3 regions of the Microbacterium terrae genome follow, and region 3 is predicted to be linked to each of the others. Evidence: riboswitches for the same ligand, from Rfam matches in the RefSeq annotation. Region 3 holds a riboswitch; each other region holds the start of a gene.
The links. Region 3 has a riboswitch for thiamine pyrophosphate ahead of JOD63_RS13620 (bifunctional hydroxymethylpyrimidine kinase/phosphomethylpyrimidine kinase). Riboswitches for the same ligand answer to the same signal wherever they lie in the genome.
Positions count from the first base shown of each region.

Region 1 (5,197 bases), 2.4 Mb from region 3:
GGCGTGAGCCTCGCCGTCGGCGCGTCGCTCGGCATCTATCTCGGGCAGCCGGTGCGCGCGTCGCTGTACAGCGTGGCCCGCTCCCGCGCGCGCCAGCGAGGATGACGGCGCGCGCAGCCGCGGCGGATCAGCGCTGGGTGTCTGCCGGAAGCTCGGCGACGAGGTCGCCGCGCGGCACCCGGAACCTGCCGCCGGTGGCTGCCAGCCAGCACCCGAGGATCACGAGCGGAAATCCGATCAGCAGGCCCGTCGTGAGCGCCTCTCCCAGCACGATCGCCCCGAGCGCGATCGCGACGACCGGGTTGACGTAGGTGAACAGCGGTGCCCGGACCGGACCGACCCGGGCGATGAGGGCGAAGAAGACGATGAACGCGAGCGCGGTGCAGAGCACTGCGAGTGCGACCAACGCGACAGTGCTCGGCACGGTCGGCACCTCGTGCTGGGTGAGGAAGGCGATCGGCGTGTAGAACAGCCCGACCGCGAAGAGCGCGAGGGTGATGGTGCCGAGCGACGGCACGTCGCGGAGCTTCGTGGCGATCACGAACGGTGCGATCGAGTACAGGACGGCGACCAGGAGCACCTCGCCGACGGCGAGGAGTCCGCCCCCGCCGGGCACCGCGAGGCCCGGCCCGGCCACGATGACGAAGACGCCGGCGAAGCCGACGCACAGCCCGATGATGCGGGCGGGGCTGAGAACGCTGCGGTCGCCTCCGCCGAACGCGATGATCGCCGCGAACAGCGGCACGGTCGCGACGAGGAGTCCGGTGAGGCCCGAGGGGAGCGTCTGCTCGGCGTGGCCCAGCAGGAGGAAGGGCCCGGCCATCTCGATCGCCCCGAACAGCAGCACCCACCCGATCTTCGCGAACGCGGGGCGAAGCGCCCGCTGCCGCAGCGCGAACGGAAGGAGCAGGAGCGCGCCGAGCAGGGTGCGCCCGGCGACGACGGCTGCCGGGGAGTACGACTCGACGGCGATGCTGATGAACAGGTACGGCACGCCCCATAGGACCGCCATGATCGCGAAGAGAACCCAGGCACGGGCGTCGAAGCGCTGTGCGTCGTTCATGCGGACCCGCCCTGTTCTCGGGATGCCGGATCCCGCCGTCGTCCATGCTCGCGTGCACCGTGCGAGCCGGCGAGTGCGTACTCCGCCAATGTACGGCGGACGTCGGACATCCCCGCCGTCAGATCGAGCGGCGGCCCTCGAACGCGCGTCCGAGGGTGACCTCGTCGGCGTACTCCAGGTCGCCGCCCACGGGGAGCCCGGAGGCGAGACGCGTCACCGAGATCTCGAGCGAGTGGAGCAGCCGGCTGAGGTAGGTCGCCGTGGCCTCGCCTTCGAGGTTGGGGTTCGTGGCGAGGATGACCTCCTGCACGGTGCCGTCGGCGAGTCGCTGCATGAGTTGCGTGATGCGCAGATCGTCGGGTCCGACGCCGGCGATCGGGCTGATCGCGCCGCCGAGCACGTGGTAGAGCCCGCGGAACTCGCGCGTGCGCTCGATGGCCGCGACGTCTTTGGCGTCTTCGACCACGCAGATCAGCGAGACGTTGCGACGCGGGTCGCGGCAGATGCTGCAGCGCTCCTGCTCCGAGACGTTGCCGCACACCTCGCAGAAGCGCACCTTCTCGCGCACGACGGCGAGGAGTTCGGCGAGGTGCGAGACGTCGAAGTTCGGCGACTGCAGGATGTGGAATGTGATCCGCTGTGCGGATTTCGGGCCGATGCCGGGGAGGCGGCCGAATTCGTCGATGAGGTCTTGGACGATGCCGTCGTACATGCCAGTCGGGATTCCTAGTTGAACCGGGTGGGCTGCTGGTGGGGCTCTTCGCGAACGAAGGTGGCGCCGAGCACCTGCCGCACCACGGCTTCGCCGTAGCGCTGAACACCGTCGTTGCGGGTCGTCACCGCGGGGGCCAGGGACGGTGCGACGGTCGGCGGTGCCAGGTCGCCGGCGACCGCATCCGTGTCGGGGTACTCGTCGGCGTCATCGCCGTCGTCGTCGGGCGCGGCCGACGACGCGGTCTCGCGCGCCGGGAGCACGTCGCCCTCGCGGGGCGGGGCGACCGTGGCGACGCGGGCGTGCATCGCCTCGCGCTCGGCGTCTTCCGGCTCGTCGTCGACGGCGAACGGCTGCGGCGACGATGTCGACTCGGGCGGGCCGGGAGGCGGTGCGTCGTCGTCGGACGGGATCGCTGCGACCGCCCACTCGGTCACCGGCGCGGCAGCGGCCGGAGCCGACGCACGGGGGGCGGCGCGATCACCGGAACGAGCCGGTGCACGCTCGGCAGACGCCGGCGCCTGTGGACCCCGACCGGCCGGAGCCGGGGTCGAGGGCCGCGGCGAGGCCTGCGCAGGCGCGGAGCCGACGACAGTCGGCGGGGCGTCTGGCGATCCGGCGCGGGGTGCGCCGGAGGACGGAGCGGTGGGCGGGGCGCCCGCCGCGGCTCGTGGACCGTCGGACGCGTCGGACGACGCTGCGCGAGGCGTGCCGGAGGCCCCGGAACCACCGCCCGCATCGCCCGCGCCCGATCCTTCGCGTGCGCTGCCGCCACGCGACGGGTCGTGCCGCGCGATGTACTTGACGCGCACGCCGAGCACGCCGAGGATCGCCTGGCGCAGGTCTTCGCTCGGCCCCTTGCCCGCGGCGAGGTGCTTGAACTTCGCGACGTCGGACTGGCTGGCGAAGGTCAGCGTGAGCACGTCGTCGGCGAACGCGGCTGCCGTCGCCCCCGATGCCAGCATCCACGACGAGCGGCTGATGGTCTCGAGGCTCGCCAGAACTGCAGGCCATGCCGCCCGCAGCGTCTCGAATGTGACGGGTCCGGCCGGAACGGCGACGGGCGCAGCCGCCGAGGTTTCGGCAGCCGGCGGCGCCGCCGGCGCAGCGGGCGGCTGCGCAGCAGACTCCGCGCGCGCGGGAGCGACCTCGGGAGCGGAGGCGGGCGGCGCCGTGACGGGCGCTGCGCCGACGACCGGAGTCGCAGCGGGAGCGGCTGCCGGCGCGGCGGGAGCGGGAGCCGCGGCCGGTGCCGGTACGGCCGCGGCAGCCGTGACCGGAGCCTGCACGGCAGCCGCGCCGCCCGCGCCGCGCGCGAGCACACGGGCGACCATGAGCTCGAGCTGCAGCCGCGGCGAGGTGGCGCCGGTCATGTCGTCGAGCGTGGCGATCACGATGTCGGCGATGCGCGAGAGCCGGGCGGCGCCGATGGCGGAGGCCTGGGCCTGCATGCGGGCGAGGTCATCGCTCGAGACCCCGCGCAGCACCGCCGAAGCCTGCGCCCCGGTCGCCGCGACGACGATGAGGTCGCGCAGTCGCTCGAGCAGATCGTCGACGAAGCGGCGCGGATCCTGCCCCGTCTGCACCACGCGGTCGATCGCGGCGAACGCCGCCGCCGCGTCATCGCCGGCGAACGCGCCGACGACCTCGTCGAGCAGCTCGGCGTGCGTGTAGCCGAGAAGGGCCACGGCGCGCTCGTAGCGCACGGCACCCTCTTCGGAGCCCGCGATGAGCTGGTCGAGCAGCGACAGCGTGTCGCGCGGCGAACCGCCACCCGCCCGCACGACGAGCGGGAGCACGCCCTGCTCGACCTCGACGCCCTCCTGCCCGCACAGCTGTTCGACGTACTCGAGCATCGCGCCCGGCGGGACGAGCCGGAACGGGTAGTGGTGGGTGCGCGAACGGATCGTGCCGATGACCTTCTCGGGCTCGGTCGTCGCGAAGATGAACTTGACGTGCTCGGGCGGCTCTTCGACGAGCTTGAGGAGCGCGTTGAACCCCTGCGGCGTCACCATGTGCGCCTCGTCGAGGATGAAGATCTTGAAGCGGTCGCGCGCCGGGGCGAACACCGCGCGCTCGCGCAGGTCGCGCGCATCGTCGACGCCGTTGTGGCTGGCTGCGTCGATCTCGACGACGTCGAGCGAGCCGCCGCCGCCGCGACCGAGCTCGACGCAGCTGTCGCAGGTGCCGCACGGAGTGTCGGTCGGCCCCTGTGCGCAGTTGAGGCAGCGGGCGAGGATGCGCGCCGATGTGGTCTTGCCGCAGCCGCGCGGACCCGAGAAGAGGTAGGCGTGGCCGACGCGGTCGCCGCGCAGCGCCGTCATCAGGGGCTCGGTGACCTGGGACTGCCCGATCATCTCCGCGAAGGACTCGGGCCGGTAGCGGCGGTACAGAGCGGTGGTCACCCGTCCACCCTACGGCGTGCGTGCGACATCGAGGCAGGCGCGATTCGCCCGGCCCACCCGGCCGCTGCTAGCGTCATGCCCGAGTGACACGGGGTGCCCGCCGCGCGGGCTGAGATCACACCCGTCGAACCTGATCTAGTTCGTACTGGCGAAGGGATGTCGCAATGAGCATCGGCACGTCTGAAAACCCCCTGTCCACCTCCGGTTCCGCGCGGGCAGCCGGCCCGGCGACGCCCGGCGAGGCCCTCGACGCGCTGCGCGCCGCGAACCCCCTGGTGCAGTGCATCACGAACGCGGTGGTGACGAACTTCACCGCCAACGTGCTCCTCGCACTCGGCGCTTCGCCGGCGATGTGCGACATCCCAGGCGAGGCCGGCATGTTCGCCGGTGTCGCCGGGGGCGTGCTCGTGAACCTCGGCACACCCCGTTCCGAGCAGCGCGACGCCGCCCGCGAAGCGGTGCGGGCGGGCACGCCCTGGGTGCTCGACCCGGTCGCCGTCGGTGCTCTGCCGGTGCGCACGGCTCTCGCCGAGGAGCTCCTCCACCATCGCCCAGCGATCGTGCGCGGCAACGCCTCCGAGATCCTCGCCGTCGCCGGGCTCTCGCGCGGCGGGCGCGGCGTCGATGCGACCGACTCCCCCGACGACGCGATCGACGCGGCGCGCGCCCTCGCCCTGCGCACCGGCGGCGTCGTGGTCGTGACCGGGGAGGTCGACCTCGTCACCGACGGCGCGCTGGTCGCCCGCGTGCACGGCGGCGACGTCCTCCTGACGCGCGTCACCGGCGGCGGATGCTCGCTGGGAGCGACGATCGCGGCCTTCCTCGCCGTGACCGATCCGTTCACCGCGGCGGTCACCGGATGCGCCGTGCATTCGGCGGCCGCCGAACGTGCGGCATCCGTCTCGCGCTCCCCCGGTTCGTTCGCGGTCGCGTTCATCGACGCGCTCGATGCGGTCGAGCCGGCGGATCTCGAGGGGCGGGTCGTCGAATACCCGGTGGATCGCGGGACCGACGAGG
Region 1 is NZ_JAFDSS010000001.1:625,177-630,373, reverse strand. Features, by position in the region: gene JOD63_RS02870 (threonine/serine exporter family protein) at 1-105, shown strand, start outside; gene JOD63_RS02865 (DMT family transporter) at 128-1,063, opposite strand; gene recR (recombination mediator RecR) at 1,182-1,775, opposite strand; gene JOD63_RS02855 (DNA polymerase III subunit gamma and tau) at 1,790-4,180, opposite strand; TPP riboswitch at 4,260-4,354, shown strand; gene thiM (hydroxyethylthiazole kinase) at 4,345-5,197, shown strand, end outside.
Region 1: linked by a shared signal. The riboswitch ahead of thiM (hydroxyethylthiazole kinase) and the one ahead of JOD63_RS13620 (bifunctional hydroxymethylpyrimidine kinase/phosphomethylpyrimidine kinase) in region 3 are both predicted to bind thiamine pyrophosphate.

Region 2 (5,197 bases), 580 kb from region 3:
CGGGATCCAGTCCGTTCGTCGGCTCATCGAGCACGAGCACGCCGGGGTCGCCGAGCAGTGCTGCGGCGAGACCCAGGCGCTGGCGCATCCCGAGCGAATAGCCGCCCACCTTGCGCCCGGCCGCATCGGCCAGCCCGACGAGCTCGAGGAGTTCGTCGACGCGGGCTCTGCGTACGCCGGCCGCGTCGGCGTAGACCGCGAGGTGGCCGGCTCCGCTGCGGCCGGGGTGGAAGCTCGAGGCCTCGAGCACGGCGCCCACGCTCTGCAGCGGGTTCGCCAGGCTGCGGTACGGCACACCGCCGATCGTCGCCGTGCCGGCGCTCGGGCGCACGAGGCCCAGCAGCACGCGCAGTGTGGTCGTCTTGCCGGCGCCGTTCGGGCCGAGGAAGCCCGTCACCACTCCCGGCTCCACACGAGCCGAGAGGTCGTCGACCGCAGTCACCGAGCCGAATCGCTTCGTCACCCCCGAGAACTCCAGCACCTCACCTGCCGGCATGCCGAACCCTCTCGTCGTCGTGAGTCGTTCCCCACATCTTTGCGGAAACGTCGCCCGTTGTCCCTGGTTCCTTCCGGTCGCGTCGCGATTCCGCCCGCTCCGCCGCGGGGGCCGCGGGGTAACGTTGCGGGCGTGACCGACGCACCTGAGCCCACCGTCCTCGTCCGGAGCGCGGGAGGACTCGGGCGCCTCACCCTCAACCGGCCACGCGCGATCAACGCGCTCGACCTCGACATGGTCCGCCAGCTCAGCGCGGCACTTGACGCCTGGGAGACCGACACCGATGTCGAGCTCGTCGTCCTCGACGGCGCGGGGGAGCGGGGCCTGTGCGCCGGCGGCGACGTGCGCGTGCTCGCCGAGCGGGTGGTGGGCGGCCGCTTCGACGAGGCCGCCCTGTTCTTCCGCGAGGAGTACGCGCTCAACGCCCGGATCGCGGAGTACCCGAAGCCGATCGTCGCGCTCGCCGACGGCATCACCATGGGCGGCGGCATCGGCCTCGCCGGGCACGCGGCGATCCGTGTGGTCACCGAGCGGTCGCAGCTCGCCATGCCCGAGACCCGCATCGGCTTCACCCCCGACGTGGGAGGGACGTGGCTCCTCGCCCACGCGCCCGGACACCTCGGCGAGTACCTCGCCCTCACCGGAGCGGTGATGGATGCCGCCGACGCGGTGTACGCCGGGCTCGCCGACCACCTCGTGCCCGTCGACCACCTCGATGGACTGCGAGAGGCGTTCGAGACCCGCGCCGACCCGTCGAGTCCCACCGAACTGGTGCTGCTGTTCGACGAGACGCCCGCTCCGTCGGCGCTCGAGCGCAGCCGCGCGTGGATCGACGACGCGTTCGCCGCCGACACCGTGGCCGAGATCGTCGAGCGCCTCCGCGCCCGCCCCGAGCCCGAGGCATCCGCCACCGCCGACCTCCTCGGCGAGCTCTCGCCGACGGGGCTCGCCGTCACCCTCGCAGCGGTGCGTCGCGCGCGCGGACTCGCCGGGCTGCGGGATGCCCTCGCTCAGGAGTACGGCCTCGTGATGTGGTTCGCGCAGACCCAGCCCGACCTCGCCGAGGGCATCCGCGCCCAGGTCGTCGACAAGGACCGCTCGCCGCGCTGGCAGCCCGCCGCCCTCGCCGATCTCGATCCGGGCATCGCCGACCAGGCGTTCGCTCACGTGCCCGCGGAGCCGCTCTGGTCGTGAGCGCGTACGCTCGACGGATCGGGATTCGCGAGGAAGAGGCGGAACAGGCGTGTTCGACAGTCCCCTGTCGGCGTCGGCATACGAGGTGCTCGGCGTCGAACCCACCGCCGACGAGGAGTCGCTGAAGCGGGCGTACCGACTGCGCCTGCGGCAGACGCACCCCGACACCGGCGGCGATGCCGCGGTGTTCATCCAGGTGCAGCGCGCCTGGGAGCTCGTCGGCGATGCGTCGGCGCGTGCTGCGTACGACCGCGGACACGGGTTCGGGGCATCCGCGACGCCCGACTTCTCGCCCGCGCCCGACTCGGGCGTCACGTGGCGGGCGCCCCGCGCCGACTCGCGTGACACGCGGCCGCGAGCGCGTTCGCACGGCCACCCGGGCGGGTGGCGGCGCGAGCGGTACCTCGAGCTGATCCGCGAATGGGCGGGGCGCGGGGTCGATCTGCCCGACCCCTACGATCCCGCACTCGTCCGCTCGGCTCCCCACGATGTGCGCCGACTCCTCGCCGATGCGCTCGCCGAAGAGGCCACCGCACGGGTCATCGCCGACCTCGGCATGGGCTACACCGTGTGGCACGACGTCGCGCCGCCCGCCCGGGGTGGTGGATCAGACGACAAGATCGACCACATCGTGCTCGGTCCGAGCGGGCTGTACGGCGTGCTCTCGGAGGACTTCGGCGGTCCGGTGCGGGTCCGCCGGGGCGAGCTCATCGGCGACGGCGTCGCCGGCGCCCCCGTGGCCGACCTGGTCGCGCGACTGCGGCTGATGGCGCGCGCGGCGGGGGTGCGCTTCAGCGGGGCGGTCGTCGTGCTGCCCGACGACGATGTGCTTCAGGCGATCGACGAGATCGGCAAGGTGCGCGGCACCCCGGTGGCGATCGTGTCGCGCAGCGCGCTGTCGGCGGTGCTGCGCCGGGGGATCACGGGGGTGCGCTCCATCGGCGGAAACGAGGTCTTCGACGTGCGGACCCGCCTGCAGCAGACGGTGCGTTTCGCCTGACGGCAGGACGCCGGCGGTGCTGGTGCCGGGCGGTTCGTCGCCGGGTCAGCCGGCCAGGCCGAACAGCTCCAGCGGGTGGGTGAGCCGCCACCAGGCGCTCGGCGGCTCGATGTCGGCCGCGAGCTCGAGATCGACCGTGGCCGAGTCGAGCGGGCCGTCGGCGGTGATCGAACCGACGACGGAGCCGGCGGCGCGTGCGTCGCCGAGGTCGTACGCCGGGGTGAGTGTGCTGGTGCCGCCGTTCCACAGCACCACTGTCGCGTCGGCGGAGGTCACGATGTCGGAGTCCGACCCCCACAGCGTCGTCACCGTACCGGCCACGGTGCCCGCCGGCACCGACGGGAACGGCTGCAGCTGCGCCTCGACTTGGTCGTAGAGCGAGCGCGACGCCTCGAGGCGGGCCTCGTCGTCGGCCTGGCCCAGCACGGCGGCATACAGGCGCACCGCGGTCTCGCCGACGACCACGTCTTTCGCGGAGAGCAGGTTCCACCGGTCGAGCGTGCCGGTCTTGATGCCCACGACGCCCTCATCGGCGAGAAGTCCGTTGGTGTTGTCGACGACGCCTGCCCCGGGGAGCTCCACCGACTTCTCGGCGACGATCTCGGCGATGACCGGGTTCGCCATGGCCTTCTGCGCGAGGGTGAGCAGCGCAGCCGGGCTCGCGGTGTTCTGGCTGCTCATTCCGGTGGGCTCGACGACGGTGATGCCGGGGACGCCGTGCGCCGTGAGCCAGTCCTGCGCGGCCGCGGCGAAGACCTGGTCCGACGGGAAGAGGTCGCTCGCGAGCCGGTCGGCGTAGTTGTTCGCCGAGCCGATGAGCATGCCCTCGAGCATCTGGTACTGCGTGAGCGACCCGCCCACCGGCACATCGAGCGCGGACTCGCCGCGGGCGCGATAGCTCCAGTAGTCGAGGTTGTCGCTGTAGTCGAAGCTGTACGCCGGCCCGTCTTCGCCGAGCTCGAGCGGGAGTTCGTCGAGCACGACGAGCGCCGTCACGACCTTCGTGATGCTGGCCATCGCGTCGGCGTCGGGGGTGGATGCCGGCGTGCCCGAGATGCCCGCCACCGTGACGGCGGCGCTGCCCTCTGCGGGCCAGGTCATCTCGGCGGCTGCCGCGGCGGCCGGCTGCACCTGGATCGCGGTGACCTCGGGGGCCACCGCGTGGAGGGGCCACAGCAGGGTGGTGGCCCCGTAGGCGAAGACCACGAACGCGATGATCGCCGTGGGCACGAGCACGCTCGGTCGCCAGGGCGACCGGCGCGGCGGGTCGGCGAGCAGGCTCACCTCGACCGGCACGTAGGGGGAGCCGGCCGCGACGAGGTCGCGGGGGATCGCGACCGGGGTGACGTCGGTGTCGGCGAGCCACGACAGCGCGGGGCGCTCTCCCGCGGCAGCGGGGGGGACGGATGCCGCCGCAGCGGCCGCGATCGGCTCCTCGGCTGCCGCCGGGGCGTCGTCACCGTGGAACGGGCTCTCCGGCGCGATGCGGACAGCAGGCGCCTCGGCGGAGGCGGTGTCGACCGTGCCCCCGGGAGACGTGTCGACCTCGGGTGCGGCGCGCCCACCGGCGCCCGGCGGGACATCGATCGCCCCCGACCGCATACGCCGCTCGCGGCGCGTGAGCGCAGCGGCGTCGTCGAGGGTCATCCGCTCAATTTACCTGCCGCACGCGCGGCTATACTCATCGGACAACCACGGGAGTCCGTCGAGTCGGGCTGAGAGGAAGCGAATCGCGCTTCGACCGTCGAACCTGATCCGGATCATGCCGGCGCAGGGAGGAGAGAACATGCACGCGTCCACGTCTGCCCACGCGGCACCCGCGACTGCCCACCGCTTCCGCTGGCGGGTCGTCGACATCGTCGTCGCCGCCGTCCTCGGCGTCGCGCTGGGCCTCGTCTTCTGGGCCTGGAACACCGTCGGCTACGCCTGGTTCACCGCGATGGACGCCCTGACCCCCGGCCTCGGCGGCATCGCCGTCGGCATCTGGCTGATCGGCGGAGTCATCGGCGGCCTGGTGATCCGCAAGCCCGGTGCCGCACTGCTCGTCGAAGTGCTCGCCGCCGTGGTGTCGATGCTCATCGGCAACATGTGGGGCGTCTCGACGGTGCTGTCGGGCATCGTGCAGGGACTCGGCGCCGAGCTGATCTTCGCCCTGTTCCTCTACGCGCGCTTCACGCTCCCGGTCGCGATGCTCTCGGGCATCGGCGCCGGCGTGGGCGCGTGGATCTTCGAGCTGTTCTACGGGGCATCGCCCAACATCCTGAAGACGCTCGAGTTCAACACGATCTACCTGGTCTCACTCATCGTCTCGGGCGCTCTGCTCGCCGGCCTCGTCGGCTGGCTCGCCGTGCGCGCGCTGGCAGCGACCGGTGCGCTCAGCCGCTTCGCCGCCGGCCGCGAGGCGCGACGCGAGGTCTGACGATGTCGACGACCCGCCCGGGGCGCGTCACCGCGCAGGGCTGGGGCTGGCGCTACGCCGGGCGCCGTGCCGCCGCCGTCCGCGACGT
Region 2 is NZ_JAFDSS010000001.1:3,561,065-3,566,261, forward strand. Features, by position in the region: gene JOD63_RS18300 (ATP-binding cassette domain-containing protein) at 1-496, opposite strand, end outside; gene JOD63_RS16250 (enoyl-CoA hydratase/isomerase family protein) at 629-1,690, shown strand; gene JOD63_RS16255 (J domain-containing protein) at 1,740-2,690, shown strand; gene JOD63_RS16260 (D-alanyl-D-alanine carboxypeptidase family protein) at 2,736-4,337, opposite strand; TPP riboswitch at 4,375-4,484, shown strand; gene JOD63_RS16265 (ECF transporter S component) at 4,477-5,109, shown strand; gene JOD63_RS16270 (ABC transporter ATP-binding protein) at 5,112-5,197, shown strand, end outside.
Region 2: linked by a shared signal. The riboswitch ahead of JOD63_RS16265 (ECF transporter S component) and the one ahead of JOD63_RS13620 (bifunctional hydroxymethylpyrimidine kinase/phosphomethylpyrimidine kinase) in region 3 are both predicted to bind thiamine pyrophosphate.

Region 3 (5,197 bases):
CGCCGAGCCAGGCCGCCGCGATGCCGCCGAGCGGCCGCGCGACGAAGCCGGTCGCGAAGACCGCGAGCGAGAGCAGCACCGCCACACCCGGGGCGCTCTCGGGGAAGAACAGGGTGGGGAAGACGAGCGCCGCCGCGGTGCCGTAGAGGAAGAAGTCGTACCACTCGAGCACGGTGCCGGCGGATGCCGCGACCACGGCGCGACGCGAGGCTCGAGCGGTCTCGGGGCCTGCGGCAGCGGGCGGGGAGACCGCCGCGGATGCGACATCGGTGACGGATGCCGAGCCAGTGGCTGATGCCGGGTCTGTGGCCGATACCGGGCCTGTGACGGTCACGCGGGCACCGCCTCGACCGGTGCGGTGGTGGCAGCGGGTTCGGCCGCGGGAGCGGCATCCGTCCGCTCCTCGTCTCGGTCGCCGGCACTCGTGAGCCCGAGCGGCACGTCGAAGAACGCGAGTTCGAGCTCGGCCGACCGACGGAACGCGGCGAGCATCCGCGCGCGCGCCTCGGGCGTCGCCGCTGCCGCCAGACCCGTGGCGATGTCGATCGCCTGCCGCGTCGCATCGGCGAAGGCGGGGTCGGCGTACGTGATGAGCCACGACGCGTACGGGTGGTCTGCGTCCTGCGGGCGCGAGCCGAAGTGTCCGTCGGCCAGACGCACGCCGAGGTCGGTGTACAGCCAGTAGCAGGGCAGCACCGCCGCCGTGAGGGTGGCGTAGTCGCCGCGCGCGGCGGTCGCGAGCAGGTGGTCGAGGTAGGCGGTGGTGGTGGCATCCGCCCGTGCAGGCACGCCGTCGTGCCCACCCAGGCGCTCCCGGTGCAGCTCGAGCTCGCCGATGATGCACCCGTGCGCGGACTGCGCCCAGAACGCCTGCGCGGCCGAGTCGGGCGCCAGCCGCGCAGCCTCGGCGAGAACACGCGCGTAGTCGCGCAGATAGAGCGCGTCCTGCGCGATGTAGCTGAGGAAGGGCTCGCGCCCGAGCGTGCCGTCGGCGAGCGCGCGGATGAACGGCAGGTCGTCGATGCCGGCGCGCACATCGGCGATCTCATTCCACCAGTCGGCCTCGACCTCGGCAGCGGTCGGCGCGGTCTGCACCCCGCCACGTGCCCAGAGCCCGGAGAAGTGATGCACCGGGCCGTGTCCGCCGCCGACCTCCAGCTCGTCGCCGTGGCGCAGCGACTCGCGCAGCCACTGCCGAGCCTCGTCGATCGCGGGCGCCCAGTCGCCGCACGACACCCGCAGCGTGGCGACGGCCGACGAGAGCGAGCATCCGGTGCCGTGCGTCGAGGTGGTCGCGATGCGCGACCCCGCGAACATCCACGCCTCACCCGATGCCGCGTCCACCAGCGCGTCGGGCGCGTCGTCGCCGGCGAGATGACCGCCCTTCGCGAGCACCCGCACACCGTGCCGCGCCGATACCGCCTCGGCCTGCGCGAGCACCTCGTCCCACGTCTCGGCGGGAGCGCCGCCGGCGAGCACCGCGAGTTCGGCCACGTTCGGGGTCACGAGGTCGGCGAGCGGCAGCAGCTGCATCATCGCCTCCTCGGCATCGGCGTCGAGCAGGCGATGACCGCTGGTCGACACCATCACCGGATCGAGCACCACGACCGGCGGCCGGGTGCGGTCGAGCCACGCCCCGACGGCGCGGATCACGTCGGCGTTCGCGAGCATCCCGAGCTTCACCGCATCTATCGCGATGTCTTCGGCGATCGCGTCGAGCTGGTCCGTGAGGAACTCCACCGGCGGCACGTGCACCGCGCTGACACCGCGGGTGTTCTGCGCTGTGAGCGCCGTGATCACCGCCATGCCGTAGCCGCCGACGGCGGAGATCGATTTGAGGTCGGCCTGGATTCCGGCGCCGCCGGACGGATCGCTCCCGGCGATGCTGAGCACGCGGGGGATCCGCGGTCTCGCCGGAGAGTGGGAAGGGTCGATGGACAGGCGATCGCGCATTGCGACATCCCTTCGCTAGTTCGAACTAGATCAGGTTCGACGGGTGTGTTCTCAGCCACCCGTCGCAATCGCGACTACGCGGGCGGCACCCCGTGTCACTGCCGACGAGCCTAGCGCCTGACGGCACGAGCGCTCGATGTTCTATTCAGAAGGCACCGCTCTTGACATTGTTTAGAACATCTGTTCGTATGTTCACATGCGTTGGCAGGGTCAAGAGCTGGGAGTAACGGATGCCGCCGCCCTGCCCGGCCTCGAACATCTCAGCGGCCTGGTGCGCTCGGTGACGACCCCCGAGTTCGCCGGCGTCACCTTTCACGAGGTGCTCGCGCGCACCGCGCTGAACCATGTTCCGGGCGCCTCGGCAATGCCCTTCGACTGGACGGTGAACCCGTACCGCGGATGCAGTCATGCATGCGTATACTGCTATGCCCGCGGGACGCACGAGTACCTCGAGCTCGATGCCGGGCGCGACTTCGACACCCAGGTGATCGTCAAGGTGAACGTGGCCGAGGTACTGCAGAAGGAGCTGCGCAAGGGCACGTGGATGCACGAGCCCGTGATGCTCGGAACCAACACCGATCCCTATCAGCGTGCGGAAGGCAGGTACCGCCTGATGCCCGGGATCATCGACGTGCTGGCCGAGAGCGGCACGCCGTTCTCCATCCTCACGAAGGGCACGCTGCTGCGCCGCGATCTTCCGCAGCTCGCCCGCGCCGCCGAGCGCGTCGACGTGTCGCTGGCGATGTCGATCGCGATCTTCGACGACGCCCTGCAGCACGCCGTCGAACCCGGCACGCCGTCCGCAACGGCGCGACTCGAGACGGTGCGCGCTGCGACCGAGGCGGGCTTCGCCGTGACGGTCTTCCTCATGCCGATCCTCCCCCACCTCACCGACTCGATCGCGATGATCGACCACGCTCTCACCCGCATCCGCGAGGCGGGCGCGGTGCGCGTCGTGTACGGCGCCCTCCACCTGCGCCCGGGGGCCAAACAGTGGTTCCTGCAGTGGCTCGAACAGCACCACCCCGAGCTGGTGTCGTCGTACCGCGGCCTGTACCCCGGAGCCTCTGCGACGGCACCCAAGGGCTATCGCACCTGGCTCGCGAAACGCGTGCGCCCGCTGCTGCGCGTGCACGGGCTCGACGGTCGCGCGGAAGACGACCATCCGCGCGGCACGCCCGTCGCCGGGCTCGCGGCGCGGGCCGACGCGCGCGCCGCGGGAATCGTGACGACGTCACGCGGACGAGCGACAGCGATGCGCGTGCCCGCCACCCCACCGGCCGCAGCCCCGCCGCGACTGTTCTGAGGCGCGCCAGGCCCGGCCGACAGGCCGTGACGGGTCAGCCCAACAGCGTCGGGTGGGTCAGCCGCCACCAGTCGGTCGGCTCATCGAGCGTGCCCGCGATCTCGATGGGCACCGAGACGCTGTTCGGACCGGATGTCCAGGTGACGGTGCCGACGACCGCCCCGTCATCCCACGACGTCGGGGTCGTCGTCTCGAGCTCCACGGTGATCGGCGTGTCCGACCAGACGAAGATCGAGGCGCCCTCCCCGAGTACTACGTCGACCGAGTCGCCCCACGGAACGGTGAACTCCCCGACCGTCGTGCCCCCGGTGCCGACGGAGACCATCCGGAACCCCGACTGGACGCTCTCGATCAGCGCGGTCACGCTGGCGTTGACGGCATCCTTCGACGATCCTCCGAGCACCACTCCGACCATCGACAGCGGTTCGGCCGCGCCGACGTCGATCGTCGCCGTGTAGAGCAGGTTCGACCCGCTCTCGCCGAGGTTGCCGGTCTTGAGGCCCGTGACACCCGCCGTGCCGAGAAGGGTGTTGGTGGTCGCGATGCGGCCGGCGCCGGGCACCGACATCTCCGACGTCGCAGCGATCTCGGCGATCACCGGGTTCGCGGCCGCGAGCCTGCCCAGCACGACGAGGTCGGTCGGGGTGCTGGTGTTCCGGGCGTCGACGCCGGTCGCATCCACGATCGCCGTGTCGCCGAGGCCGTTCTCGTCGAGCCATCGCCGCGCTGCTTCTGTGTACGCCCACTGCGACCCGAAGGCCCACTCGGCGATCGCCTCGGCGTAGTTGCTGGCAGACGGGATCAGCATCGTCGCGAGCGCATCGCGCAGCGACATCGAACTGCCGATCGGCATCGGGGCGATCGTCACGTCCATGACGTAGTACTTGTCGTACAGCTTGTGGTCGGCGCGGTCGAAGAAGAGCGTCGGCCCCGGGTCGTCGCCGGAGAGCGGATGCGCGTCGAGCACCACGAGAGCGGTGACGATCTTCGCGATGCTCGCGATCGGTCGCGCACCATCTGGGCCGCTCACCGCCCAGATGCCGGGCTCCTCAGCGCCGAGGTACTCCTCCGCGCCGGTCACCCACAGCGCGGATGCCCCGTCGGACGGAAGCGTGAGTGCGACCGGCTCCGGTTCTGGGGCACGCGGTGCCGACATCGACCCCTCGGGGTCGGGGAGCGCCGCGCTGGTCGCCCAGGCGACGTATCCGCCGCAGCCGAGCACGATCGCGAGCACGATGGCCGCCGCGATGAGCCAGCCACGTCGGCGGCGTCGCCGCGCCACCGGATCGGCAGCACCGCCGGCGTCGCCGTAGTCCTGCTCGTCGCGCATCAGCTCGCCGAGGTCGGCGAGCGCGTCGGGGCTCTCCTGGGTCGTCACTGTGCTCCGGTCACGGGTCGGTCATGTCGCGGTCTGCGGCCGCGGCGGTGTGCGCGGGTGCCGGCATCCGCAACGGAGTCGGTCCGTCGCATCCTCGCACGACGCAGCGCATCGTGGTCGGCATCATCCACAGCCCTCGCGCGCAGCAGCCGGCGCGCACCGCATCCTGACACCCGGCGGCCAGGCGCCGAGCACGCGGACGCGGACGCGGGCACCCGAAGTGCACCCGCGTCCGCGCCGCCCCCGGCTCAGCGCTGCCAGGGCCCGTTCTTGCCACCCGGCTCCTGGTTCCGCGTCCACCACTTCGCGGTGTAGGTGACGCCGCCGTGCACGACCCGGTCGCCCTTCGTGTAGATCGTGTCGGCGTACCACTCCTGCACCGTTCCGGCCGCGACACCGCAGACGGTGAGCGTGGCCCACGGGCCGTGGACGGATGCACCGGGCGCATCGCCCTTCGCGTACCACTGCGCTTCGAACACCCGCCCGTCGAGGAATGCGAGGTCTCCGGCGCGGTAGGTCACCGTGGCGTTCCACGGCGTGGAGGCGGCATCCGTCGTCGA
Region 3 is NZ_JAFDSS010000001.1:2,976,879-2,982,075, forward strand. Features, by position in the region: gene JOD63_RS13615 (MFS transporter) at 1-334, opposite strand, end outside; gene JOD63_RS13620 (bifunctional hydroxymethylpyrimidine kinase/phosphomethylpyrimidine kinase) at 331-1,953, opposite strand; TPP riboswitch at 1,944-2,056, opposite strand; gene JOD63_RS13625 (Rv2578c family radical SAM protein) at 2,150-3,259, shown strand; gene JOD63_RS13630 (D-alanyl-D-alanine carboxypeptidase family protein) at 3,294-4,637, opposite strand; gene JOD63_RS13635 (hypothetical protein) at 4,661-4,807, shown strand; gene JOD63_RS13640 (glycosyl hydrolase family 18 protein) at 4,886-5,197, opposite strand, start outside.